DNA from 2 places in the Enterobacter hormaechei subsp. xiangfangensis genome. Region 2 is predicted to be linked to the other one. Evidence: predicted binding sites of a transcription regulator. Region 2 holds the regulator's gene; the other holds the start of a gene.
What was found. The regulator LexA, encoded in region 2, represses DNA repair genes until DNA is damaged. The targets are predictions, from matches to a motif close to TNCTGTATGTACATACAGNA.
Positions count from the first base shown of each region.

Region 1: a site for LexA is predicted at 5,018-5,037, ahead of dinB (DNA polymerase IV). Genes of this name have one in related genera too.

Region 1 covers NZ_CP017183.1:960,174-966,811, reverse strand. The annotation lists gene crl (sigma factor-binding protein Crl) at 1-305, opposite strand, end outside; gene frsA (esterase FrsA) at 362-1,606, opposite strand; gene gpt (xanthine phosphoribosyltransferase) at 1,711-2,169, opposite strand; gene pepD (cytosol nonspecific dipeptidase) at 2,429-3,886, shown strand; gene dinB (DNA polymerase IV) at 3,942-5,000, opposite strand; gene nqrM ((Na+)-NQR maturation NqrM) at 5,108-5,308, opposite strand; gene nqrF (NADH:ubiquinone reductase (Na(+)-transporting) subunit F) at 5,311-6,534, opposite strand; gene nqrE (NADH:ubiquinone reductase (Na(+)-transporting) subunit E) at 6,545-6,638, opposite strand, start outside.
Region 2 covers NZ_CP017183.1:314,842-321,479, forward strand. The annotation lists gene plsB (glycerol-3-phosphate 1-O-acyltransferase PlsB) at 1-378, opposite strand, end outside; gene BFV63_RS01510 (diacylglycerol kinase) at 533-901, shown strand; gene lexA (transcriptional repressor LexA) at 1,010-1,618, shown strand; gene dinF (MATE family efflux transporter DinF) at 1,682-3,019, shown strand; gene BFV63_RS01525 (CsbD family protein) at 3,139-3,348, shown strand; gene zur (zinc uptake transcriptional repressor Zur) at 3,396-3,908, opposite strand; gene BFV63_RS01535 (cupin domain-containing protein) at 4,026-4,514, shown strand; gene BFV63_RS01540 (conjugal transfer protein TraF) at 4,707-5,993, shown strand; gene dusA (tRNA dihydrouridine(20/20a) synthase DusA) at 6,076-6,638, shown strand, end outside.

The sequences.
Region 1 (6,638 bases), 650 kb from region 2:
TCTTTTAGCGTATGCTCCAGGCGATCGATCACTTCCTGATCTTTGATGCTCGTCGCCTGCCAGTGCCCGTCTTTATTAAACAGGCCAAACTGATAGCTATAGGTAAAACGGTTTTCCTGTGCTTCCATTTCCATCCACCAGCCCCAGAACTCACGTTTTTCGGGTGCAGGCTTCACGTTGACGCAAACAGCCAGGCAGTCGAAAAAAAAGCGATTCTCTTCACACTGCTCTTCTCGAATATACGGGCCAAGAGCCATGAACTTCTTAATCAGTCTACTTTTCGGGTGTCCACTCGGTAACGTCATTGCGATCTCCTTTTGTGAAGCACTGTTTTACCAAACCAACGAAATTTAGCAAACTATTAACACAATCTCTGCGTGATCCAGCGTGTGATCTCTTTCAGCGCTTTGTCAAAATTCTGGTACACCGGGCTGAAGGGCACCTCCAGCAATTTACCATCAGAAGATGACGACGTGATTAAGCGTGACTCCTCTTCCGGGCTAAACGGATCGTTCTTCCAGAAACCGGACATCATCGGGGTTGGGCAGCGGCGGCCGAGTAAGCCCTGCGTTTTTAATGAATAACGATTAAGTTCAATGCGCAACGCTTCGTCTGAAGCATCATGCATGCCAAGTCGGCTCGCCAGTACGTCCAGATACATCTCAGGAACGCTACCCTGACGCGCAGGATCGCTTAACAGAGCATGCACCACCGGACCAAGACAGGCGACGGCCTTCAGGCGTGAAGATTCAAGGTAGGCAAGCCGTACCGCGACGTTAGCGCCGAAGCGGAAGCCAAACGCGCCAACCCGGGTGTGATCAACCCAGGGGATATTCTCCAGCGCTTTTAATGCATGCTGGTGCAGCAGGCTGGAGTCTTGCGTAAGTTTCCATTTGGATGAAAAACCAATGGAAGGCATATCAAGCGTCAGCATGGCGATTCCGTTTGGGGCAAAGTAGCGCTCATACAGGCTGTAATAGTCAATTTGTAACGAGTCCAGTCCACCGCACATCAGAACCGTCGGGAACGGCCCTTCCCCCTCCGGCATATGCAGGAATCCGGTCACCGGGCTGCCGCCGGGAATGGCGAACTCAATTTCACGCATCCGGCCAGGCAACCGCTGCGCAGCCTCTTCATAAGCCCGGTTTGCCAGCGCCTGCGCCTGCTCTGCCAGTTCGTCGCCTTTAAGATGCGGATATGCAGCGATGCTGTAAAGGTTTGCCGCATGCAGCCAGTGCTTGCCGCTGAGAGTGGCATCTTCTTCCTGGCTCGCTTTTTGCTGCCAGAGCATGGCCTGCTTTGACCATTCGTAGATCCAGTTTCCACCACGGTAGCCCACTACCGTATCGTAGAGATCGCTGTCGGTACGCTCGGACTCGCTCATCACGATACGCGCCTGCACGTCGAGGATTTCACGCGGATCGATGCCGCGCCAGATCCACATCAGGCGGTTAATCATTCGATACCAGTGGGGCACGTTTTTACCGTCTAACGCTGACTGAACGGCAGGCATTGTCCCCGGATTAAACCGACGCACCAGCGTCGACGTTTCAGGGTGCTTGAAACGGGGTTTGAAGAGAGTTTCGGTGAGATTCGCCTGCGTCATTGCGTTGCCTCCATGGATACGTCATATGAAGACCATTGTAACGCGTGGCAGGGTAAAAAGAACAACGCCCGGCATAACCGGGCGTGTAAAGTTACGTACTGAAATTAACGGCCAGAGATAGGCGGTACGAAGACCACGCCCATATCCCATGGCTGTTCAATCCAGGTATCCTGCGGGATATCAATGACGTAATCATCAACCAGTGGGCGACCCGCTGGTTTCGCGAAGATAGTGACGAAGTGCGCTTTTGGATACATTTCGCGGATAGCCACCGCAGTACCGCCGGTATCCACCAGATCGTCGATAACGATAAAGCCTTCACCGTCGCCTTCCGCGCGTTTCAGCACTTTCAGTTCGCGCTGGTTGTCGTGATCGTAGCTGGAGATACATACGGTATCGACATGACGAATACCCAGCTCACGTGCCAGCAGCGCCCCCGGTACCAGACCGCCACGGCTGACGGCAATAATGCCTTTCCACTGTTCGGAAGGCATCAGACGCGCAGCCAGTTTGCGTGCGTGAATCTGCAACATGTCCCAGGTGACGACGTATTTTTCGCTCATGTGAAGTGTCCCAGCCTGTTTATATACGGCTTAAAAAAAATGAGGGTGAACCAGGTTGCGCGAGATTATAGAGATCTGACGCACTAAAAACCAGTGTTACGCGCCATGAGCCTGAGTTTTTACATGCTTAATGCTACCAGCCACGGGAGAAAGTGGTATTCTCAGTTGCATCTCGCAAGCCTGACTTGTGGTAACGATTAACCTGCTAACCCTGTGACCTGCAACATTGTTTTGCAGCGCAACGACAAGGAGACCTATCGTGTCTGAACTGTCTCAATTATCTCCACAGCCGCTGTGGGATATTTTTGCCAAAATCTGCTCCATTCCGCACCCTTCCTATCACGAAGAACAGCTTGCCGAACATATTATGGGCTGGGCAAAGGAAAAAGGTCTGCACGCTGAACGCGACCAGGTTGGCAATATTCTTATCCGCAAACCTGCCACCGCAGGTATGGAAAACCGTAAGCCAGTGGTATTGCAGGCGCACCTGGACATGGTTCCGCAGAAAAACAACGACACCGTTCACGACTTCACAAAAGACCCGATTCAGCCGTACATCGACGGCGAGTGGGTGAAGGCGCGGGGCACGACCCTGGGCGCAGATAACGGCATTGGTATGGCTTCCGCGCTGGCCGTGCTGGCTGACGACAGCGTTGAACACGGTCCGCTGGAAGTGCTGCTGACCATGACTGAAGAAGCGGGCATGGATGGCGCGTTCGGTCTCCAGGCAAACTGGCTGCAAGCGGACATTCTGATCAACACCGACTCCGAAGAAGAAGGTGAGATCTACATGGGCTGCGCGGGCGGGATCGATTTCATCTCTACCCTGCCGCTGTTCCGCGAAGCGATCCCTGCTGGATTCGAGACCTTTAAGCTGACGCTGAAAGGGCTGAAAGGCGGTCACTCCGGCGGTGATATTCACCTGGGCCTGGGCAACGCCAACAAACTGCTGGCGCGTTTCCTGGCGGGCCATGCCGCTGAACTGGATCTGCGTCTGGTGGACTTCAACGGCGGTACTCTGCGTAACGCGATCCCTCGCGAAGCCTTCGCTACCTTGGCAGTGCCTGCGTCGAAAGCGGACGAACTGAAAAAACTCTCCAGCGTGTATCTGGAGATCCTGAAAAACGAACTGTCTGCAAAAGAGAAAAACCTGACGGTGGTGCTGGAGTCCGTTACGACGGATAAAGCCGCGCTGACCGCACAGTCTCGTGACACGTTCGTCCAGCTGCTGAACGCAACGCCAAACGGCGTTATTCGCAACTCTGACGTGGCGAAAGGCGTGGTGGAAACCTCCCTGAACGTGGGCGTGGTGACCATGGGTGACGACAGCGCAGAGATCATCTGCCTGATCCGTTCCCTGATCGACAGCGGTAAAGAGTACGTTGTGAGCATGCTGGAATCTCTGGGTACCCTGGCGGGCGCGAAAACGTCTGCAAAAGGCAGCTACCCGGGCTGGCAGCCGGATGCAAGTTCTCCGGTCATGGCACTGGTGCGTGAAACTTATCAGCGACTGTTCAACAGCACCCCGAACATTCAGGTTATTCACGCGGGTCTGGAGTGTGGTCTGTTCAAGAAACCGTATCCGGATATGGACATGGTCTCCATTGGGCCGACCATCACCGGGCCACACTCCCCGGATGAGCAGGTTCATATTGAAAGCGTCGGTCACTACTGGACGCTGCTGACTGAGCTGCTGAAAGCAATCCCTGCGAAGTAATTCGCCGTCTGTTGCCCGGTGGCGCTACGCTTACCGGGCCTACAATTAGCGTAATCTACAGTCCCAACACCAGCTGACGCTCCAGCTGCGGATCCAGCAAGGTGACGTGCAGCCCCACCAGCCTCACCCCTCGCCCGCCCCGCCGTTCTTCCCATGCCTTTTTTGCCGTCGCGATAAGATCCTCTTTGTTGAGGCGTGGCCAGACGTGTTCCTGCGTCGTTTGCTGAAAATCGTTAAATTTCAGTTTGATGCCCTGCCGGGCAATAAGCAGATCCGGTTTGACCTTCAGTAAGCGTCGTTCAAGTTCAGGATAGAGTTGTTCCGTAATAATGGTTTCACATTCGGTCCAGTCATGGATATCTTCACTCAGCGTGCGTTCAACGCCGACCGATTTACGCAGCCGTTCGTTGTTCACATCCCGGTCATCAATGCCCTGACTGCGTTCCCACAGTACGCGGCCAAACTTGCCAAAACGCTTAAGCAGCAGCGCCAGATCGCTGCGCTGAACGTCTTCGCAGGTGCGTAGCCCCATACTTTCCAGCTTCGCGGCGGAGACTTTGCCCACTCCGGGGATTTTGCTGAGCGGCAGCGTCTTTAAAAACGCCGAAACTTCTTCCGGAGTGATAACGTACTGGCCGTTGGGCTTATTTAAATCGGAGGCGATTTTGGCGAGAAATTTGACCGGCGCGACACCCGCCGATGCCGTCAGGTTCAGCTCGTTGAAAATAGTCTGGCGGATCTCCTGCGCCATCAGGGTGGCGGAGCCGTGGCAGTGCACGCTGTGGGTGACATCCAGATAGGCTTCATCCAGCGATAACGGTTCAATCAGTGAGGTGTAGCGGGAAAAGATCTCCCGAATGTGGCTCGATGCTTCTTTATAGGCATCAAAACGTCCGGGCAAAAGAGTGAGATGCGGGCACAGTTTCAGCGCCATCGCTGTCGGCATGGCGCTGCGCACGCCGTATTTGCGAGCAGGATAGTTGGCGGTGCTGATGACACCGCGCTGTACCCGGCTGCCGCCAATGGCAATGGGAATATCCCGCAGCGCCGGGTTGTCACGCATCTCCACTGCGGCAAAAAAGCAGTCCATATCGACGTGGATTATTTTGCGCATAGTAAGCCCTCACTCGTTACTGGATAAGTATACAGTAAACAAATGAGGGTTGAGAAGTGTGCATGGGAATTGTCGGGTGGCGGCGTTGCCTTACCCGACCAGGAAGACTAAATAATGCGTTGCTGCTCGCGAGCCATCCGCTTTTTCCGCGCATCGCACGGTTCCGGACAATCGCACACTTTTTCCATTCCGATGGAAGAGATGCCTCCGCAACTGCCCTGAATGCTTTTACGCTTGATGATCCAGCCTAAGGACATGCCGAAGATCACCAGCACAAACACCGCAAAGGTCGCCAGAAAGGTCAGCATAATCAGCCTCCGAAATCATCGAGCATGATGTTCTCATCTTCCACGCCAAGATCTTTTAGCATCTTAATCACGGCCGCGTTCATCATTGGTGGACCACACATATAGAACTCGCAGTCTTCCGGTGCCGGGTGCTGTTTGAGGTAATTTTCATACAGCACGTTGTGGATGAAGCCCGTATAGCCTGTCCAGTTATCTTCCGGCTGCGGATCGGATAACGCCACATGGAAGGTAAAGTTAGGGTTATCACGTGCCAGTTGTTCAAACTCATCGTCATAGAACATTTCGCGCAGTGAACGCGCTCCGTACCAGAAGCTGATCTTGCGCTTGCTGCCAAGTCGTTTGAGCTGGTCAAAGATATGCGAACGCATCGGCGCCATACCCGCTCCGCCGCCGATAAAGACCATCTCCGCGTCAGTATCTTTGGCAAAGAATTCGCCGAACGGGCCGGAAATCGTCACTTTGTCGCCAGGCTTGAGGGACCAGATATAGGATGACATGACGCCAGGGGGGGCATCAGGCACATTCGGTGGCGGCGTGGCGATACGCACGTTGAGCATAATAATGCCCTTCTCTTCCGGGTAGTTAGCCATGGAATAGGCGCGGAGCGCGGGCTCTTTTACCTCGGAAACGAAGCGGAAGAGGTTAAATTTATCCCAGTCGGCCCGGTACTCTTCGGGCACGTCGAAGTCAGCATACGCGACGGTGTGTGCCGGACATTCAATCTGGATATACCCACCCGCACGGAACGGGACGCTCTCCCCTTCAGGGACACGCAGCTTGAGCTCTTTAATGAACGTGGCTTTGTTATCGTTAGAGATAACTTCGCACTCCCATTTTTTCACGCCGAAGATCTCCTCCGGCAGCTCAATCTTCATGTTCTGGCGCACAGCGACCTGACACGCCAGACGGCATCCCTCTTTCGCTTCACGCTTCGTAATATGGGACAGTTCCGTTGGCAGAATATCACCGCCGCCCTCTTTCACCGTCACACGGCACTGGCCACAGGAGCCACCGCCGCCACAGGCAGACGAGACAAAAATCCCGTTGCCGGAGAGCGTGTTAAGCAGCTTATCCCCTGCCGGGGTACGGATCTGATTCTGCGGATCGTCATTGATATCAATGATCACATCCCCGGAATTGACCAGCTTCGCACGCGCCGCCAGGATCAGCCCTGACAGCACCAGTACTATCAGCGTGAACATCACCACGCCAAGAATAATTTCCATTTGTTAGCCCTTATAGCTGCACACCGGAGAAGGACATAAAGCCCAACGCCATCAGGCCGGTGGTGATAAAGGTGATCCCTAAGCCACGAAGCCCCGCAGGTACG
Region 2 (6,638 bases):
CGACACCGGCACCATCTGCACGTCCAGATCGGGGTTGCTGCGGTGCAGATCGAGGTAATCATGGAACAGCTTAATGGACTCTTCTTTCGGCGTGTAATAGGTGAACACGCGCGGCCCGCCATGGATGAACACGTAGCGTGGCAGCAGCGTACCGTCGACTTCCAGCGGTTCAAGTGGGTCAGGTAAATCGTGCGCCAGACATTGAGCGCGAAGCGTCAGCAGGTCTGCCTTCGAGTTATAAGGCAAAACGTACATAATAGGGCGCGACGTATCGAGCCCTAATTCCAGCGCAGGTTCTGCTGGGATAGACTTACTTTTTACCAGGACGCTTAATGGTAAATTAAGTAATTTGTAGTAAATTCGTGGCCAGCCGGACATAAACGATGTAAAGCCTCTGGTTAATAATGCAATTGCGGCGCAAGGATAACAGAAAGCGCGCAAAATTTCTGTTGTTACCCGTCATACTTCAGGTTGCAGCAAAACGCGCTGCGGCTTTAGTTACAGACGCTATTTATCATAAAAGGTTCTTTTAATGGCCAATAATACCACTGGGTTAACTCGAATCATTAAAGCTGCCGGTTATTCATGGAAAGGTTTCCGCGCTGCATGGGTTAATGAAGCCGCTTTCCGCCAGGAGGCGGTTGCTGCAATCGTTGCCGTTGTCATCGCCTGCTTCCTTGATGTTGATGCTATCACCCGCGTACTGCTCATCGGATCTGTCTTTCTGGTGATGATAGTGGAAATTCTTAATAGCGCTATTGAGGCCGTTGTTGACCGAATCGGGTCGGAATTCCATGAATTGTCTGGCCGGGCGAAAGACATGGGTTCCGCTGCCGTACTGCTGGCGATTATCACTGCGGCGATCACCTGGGTCACGCTGCTTTGGTCGCATTTCCGATGAGCCTCGAGGAATAATTAAGTCCCTGGTTTTTTGTGCAGTTTTTGGTTCCAAAATCGCCTTTGACTGTATATACTCACAGCATAACTGTATATACACCCAGGGGGCGGTATGAAAGCGTTAACGACCAGGCAGCAAGAGGTGTTTGATCTCATTCGGGATCATATCGGCCAGACGGGTATGCCACCCACGCGTGCAGAAATTGCGCAGCGTCTGGGCTTCCGTTCTCCTAATGCTGCCGAAGAGCACCTTAAAGCGCTGGCGCGTAAGGGCGTGATTGAGATTGTTTCCGGCGCCTCACGCGGTATTCGTCTGCTGGTGGAAGAAGAGAGCGGTATTCCGCTGGTGGGTCGCGTAGCGGCAGGTGAACCTCTGCTGGCGCAGCAGCACATCGAAGGGCACTATCAGGTTGATCCAGGCATGTTCAAGCCGAGCGCCGATTTCCTGCTGCGCGTTAGCGGAATGTCCATGAAAGATATCGGTATTCTGGATGGCGATCTGCTGGCGGTACACAAAACGCAGGACGTGCGTAACGGGCAAGTCGTGGTGGCGCGCATTGATGATGAAGTGACGGTTAAGCGCCTGAAGAAACAAGGCAATACCGTGCAGCTTCTGCCTGAAAACAATGAATTCTCCCCGATTGTGGTGGATCTCCGCGAGCAGAGCTTCTCTATTGAAGGACTGGCGGTCGGCGTTATCCGCAACGGTGAATGGCTGTAATCTCTTCCTGACAGGCTGTAGTTCCTCTACAGCCTGGCCTGTTTTCTGATTCCGGTAATTTCCATGGCATTGCTAACTTCTGCCGATAAGGCGTTGTGGCGTCTTGCGCTACCGATGATTTTTTCCAATATTACCGTTCCTCTGCTTGGGCTGGTGGATACGGCGGTTATCGGGCATCTCGATTCGCCGATTTATCTCGGCGGCGTCGCGATCGGCGCAACGGCGACCAGCTTTCTCTTTATGCTGCTGCTTTTTCTGCGCATGAGTACGACGGGCCTGACGGCCCAGGCGTATGGTGCAAAAGATCCCCTGCGTCTGGCGCGTGCGCTGGTTCAGCCGCTCATTCTGGCGTTCGGTGCTGGCGCGTTAATCGTTCTGTTGCGTACGCCGCTGATTGATTTTGCGCTCCATATTGTGGGCGGCAGCGATGCCGTACTGGAACAGGCCCGGCGGTTCCTCGAAATTCGCTGGCTCAGCGCGCCCGCTTCACTGGCAAACCTGGTCCTGCTGGGCTGGCTGTTGGGCGTGCAGTACGCCCGCGCGCCGGTGATCCTGCTGGTGGTAGGCAACCTGCTTAACATTATGCTCGATCTGTGGCTGGTGATGGGGCTGCACATGAACGTCCGGGGCGCGGCGCTGGCCACGGCGATTGCCGAGTACGGTACGCTGCTAATTGGTTTGGGAATGGTCTGGCGCGTACTGGCGATGCGCGGTATCACCCTGGATCTGCTGAAATCGGCCTGGCGCGGCAACATTCGTAAGCTGCTGGCGCTTAATCGCGACATCATGCTCCGTTCGCTCCTGCTGCAACTCTGCTTTGGCGCCTTAACCGTTTTTGGTGCGCGTCTTGGGCCTGAAATCGTCGCAGTCAACGCAGTGCTCATGACGTTACTGACCTTTACCGCTTACGCGCTGGATGGTTTTGCTTACGCCGTCGAGGCGCATTCAGGGCAGGCCTATGGCGCGCGTGAAAGCGGCCAGTTACGTGAGGTCTGGCGTGCTGCCTGTCGTCAGGCGGGCCTGGTGGCGCTGGCCTTTGCTCTGGTATACGCCTGTTTTGGTGAGCATATTGTCGCGCTACTCACCTCGTTGCCCGCGCTACGTGAGCTGGCCGATCGCTACATCCTCTGGCAGGTAGTATTACCGGTGGTGGGTGTGTGGTGCTATTTGCTGGACGGCATGTTTATTGGTGCGACGCGAGGGGCGGAGATGCGCAACAGCATGGCCGTCGCGGCGGCGGGGTTTGGCCTGACGCTGCTGACCCTGCCGTATCTCGGCAATCATGGTCTGTGGCTGGCGCTGGCGGTGTTTCTCTCACTGCGTGGCCTTTCGCTGGCCGTTATCTGGCATCGTCACTGGCGAAACAATACCTGGTTTCCAGCCCCGCACGATATATCGTAACGGTTAAAGATTCCGAATATAAAAACAACTACCGAATCCTTAACTACAATAATAATCACGTCCAGCAGAAAAGAACGTAGCGGGCGATACTCATAGACGCTTAACACGAGGACACGATTATGAATAAAGACGAAATCGGCGGCAACTGGAAGCAATTCAAAGGTAAAGCGAAAGAACAGTGGGGTAAGCTGACAGATGACGATATGACCGTCATTGAAGGTAAGCGCGATCAGCTGGTAGGTAAAATCCAGGAGCGCTACGGTTACGAAAAAGATCAGGCGGAAAACGAAGTCAAAGACTGGGAAACCCGTAACGACTACCGCTGGTAACCGGTACTATCCCCAAGGGCGGCCCTGAGCCGCCTTTTTCTTTGGCTTTAACGCGGCTTTTTCTTCACCAGGATAGAGTGATCGTGCTGACAGTCATCCTGATGACGGCATGACTCCACCTCCACGCAGGCAGAACATAAGCCGTGGGCTTCAATCACATTATGGCGCAGCGCAAAGCCCATTCTGGCTGCCAGCGTATGCATAATATCTTCCACACCTTCCGCACACTCTTCCTTCACCACACCACAGCGATCGCAGATAAACATGGCGGACGTGTGAGTTGGCTGGTCAAAAAGATGGCACAGCACATAGCTGTTTGTTGATTCCACTTTATGCACAAACCCTTGCTCCAGCAGAAAATCCAGCGCCCGATAAACGGTCGGCGGTTTTGCCTGCGGCTCGCTTTCACGCAGCAGATCGAGCAGATCGTAGGCGCTGATGGCGCCCTGTTGCAGGCTCATCAGACGCAGTACCTCAAGGCGCTGCGGGGTCAGGCGCACATTGCGTTGCGCGCACAGCTTTTCAGCTTGCGCTAACAGCTCTTTTGTGGACTTGTCCATCGGGCACCTCGGATGTGGTAAGGGGTGAAAACTCTCACTTTATCATGTTCTGCTAAAAACACCGAGATCCGCCAGGCTGTGCTATACCTGACGCATCGCAAATCAAGAGATCGCAAAATGAAAAGACCTGACTGTATTCGGCACTGGCGGGACGTGGAAGGCGCTGATGACGCAACGTATCCTGACAGCAACGAACGTTTTTCTATTGGCGCGCCGCTGGCCCGCAAACTGGGTCTCGGCCGCATTGGTATTCACCATGAACGGCTGCCGCCCGGACGCCGCACATCTTATCCGCATGCGGAAAGCGACGAAGAGGAGTTTGTTTACGTTCTGGAGGGTTACCCTGAGGCCTGGATCAATGGCTATTTATGGAAGCTCGAACCCGGAGACAGCGTGGGATTTCCAGCCGGGACGGGCGTGTGTCACACCTTTATCAACAATACCGATGAAGAGGTGCGCTTACTGGTGGTGGGTGAGGCCAATAAAAAACATAACCGTATCTACTATCCGCTCAATCCGGTGTATGCCGCGACGCGCGAAGACCGCTGGGTCGACCATCCGCCTCAGTTTTTTGGGCCGCACGATGGAAAACCTGGGCGAAAATAATTTCCTCTTCTATAAATATTGATGGTCGTCACATATTACAACAGGCCGGGATGGAATTTAACTTAAGGAAATAGCGGGTCTTTTTGCACTTATTCACAGCAATAGTTCGTTCCTGTTTGGGTGATAACAGACAGGGTTAACTAATAACAAACTATTTACGAGCACACTGTGAAAAAACATTTTAAATTTTCGATGGTTAGCATCGCTGTCTCCTTTTTTATGGCAAATCAGGCGGGAGCAGCCAATACCTGGACGGAAGCGCGTAGCGACGCAATGGGCGGAACGGGTGTCGCGGCAGGGAGCTATGGCAGCGGGGCGTTAATCAACCCCGCGTTGCTGGCAAAATCTAAGCCCGAGGATGATGTGACGGTTATTTTGCCGTCCGTTGGCGTGCAGGTGACCGATGAAGACAATCTTCAGGACGAGATTGATACCATTAACGACAAAATCAATCATTACAAGGATGTGGTTGATAGTCTGACCCCCATTGAAGTTATCACCAATCCATTAGGTTCGATCAATCAGTTCCAGGGCGCAGCGAAAGATCTCGCTGATGAACTGGACTACCTGAAAGGCAAGACCGCACACGCCACCGCAGGGGCGGGGATTGCCGTCAGTATCCCTAACGATGTTCTTTCCGTGGCCTTTATGGCAAAAGGCTATGCCCATGGCCGGGTCAGCTCTTCAATCGATCAGCAGGACATTGATTATCTGCGCGGTATACAACGAAGCGATGCGGTGGCTGCCGGTGTGGCGCTGGATGCCGCGCTAAACGGTACCGATCAGATCACCAAAAACCTTAACTCTACGGCGTCTGGTCGGGCGGCGATTGTGTCCGACTACGGTATTGCGGTGGCCCGTCAGTTCGATCTTGGCGGCGTTCCGGTTTCCGTTGGCGTCACGCCGAAGTTGCAAAAAACCTGGCTCTATAACTACACCACCTCAATCTACGATTACGACAGTAATAAGTGGAACGACAGCCGCTACCGTACCGACGACACTGGCTTCAACGTCGATGCCGGTATTGCGGCTGATTTTGGTGAAAACTGGACGGTCGGTGTGAGCGGACAAAACCTGATGTCGCGCGATATCGATACCAAAGATATCCACATTCGCAACGGACGCACGGGAGAGGTAGTGAGTTATAAAGACACCTATCAGATCCGTCCGCTGGTCACTGCCGGGGCCGCCTGGCATAACGATCTGGTCACGCTTACCGCAGACGGCGATCTGACCGAAACCAAGGGCTTTAAAAGCGAAGACACCTCCCAGTACGTTGGCGTCGGTGCCGAAGTCACGCCGCTGAGCTGGCTGGCAGTACGCGCCGGTTATCGTGCGGATATGAAAGGGAACGACAGCAACGTCTTTACCGGCGGTGTCGGTTTCGCGCCGTTCAACGCCGTCCACGTTGACCTGATGGGGCTTTATGGCGAAGACGAGACCTGGGGCGCAGGGGCACAGTTGAGCATGACGTTCTAAAGTCCACCGGAGGCGCTGCGCCTCCGGCTTTTCTTTATGCTATAGTAGCGCCCCTTTTCCACCAGATGCTTAAAACTTCGCCATGTCGTCAGAATTCCAGACCGCTTTCCCTGCACACCGTTTCTCCATTGCGCCAATGCTCGACTGGACGGACAGACACTGCCGCTATTTCCTGCGCCAGCTCTCCCGCCATACGCTGCTGTACACCGAAATGGTCACTACCGGCGCAATTATTCATGGCAAGGGCGATTATCTGGCGTACAGCGAAGAGGAGCATCCGGTTGCGCTGCAACTGGGTGGCAGCGATCCGGCTGCGCTGGCGCAGTGCGCGAAGCTGGCTGAAGAACGCGGCTATGACGAGATTAACCTCAACGTCGGTTGCCCGTCCGACCGTGTGCAAAACGGTATGTTCGGCGCGTGTCTGATGGGTAATGCACACCTGGTGGCGGACTGCATCAAAGCGATGCGCGACGTCGTCTCTATCCCGGTCACGGTCAAAACCCGTATCGGCATAGACGACCAGGACAGCTATGAGTTTCTGTGTGATTTCATCAACACCGTATCAGGGAAGGGTGAATGCGAGATGTTTATCATCCACGCCCGTAAAGCCTGGCTCTCTGGCCTCAGCCCGAAAGAAAACCGCGA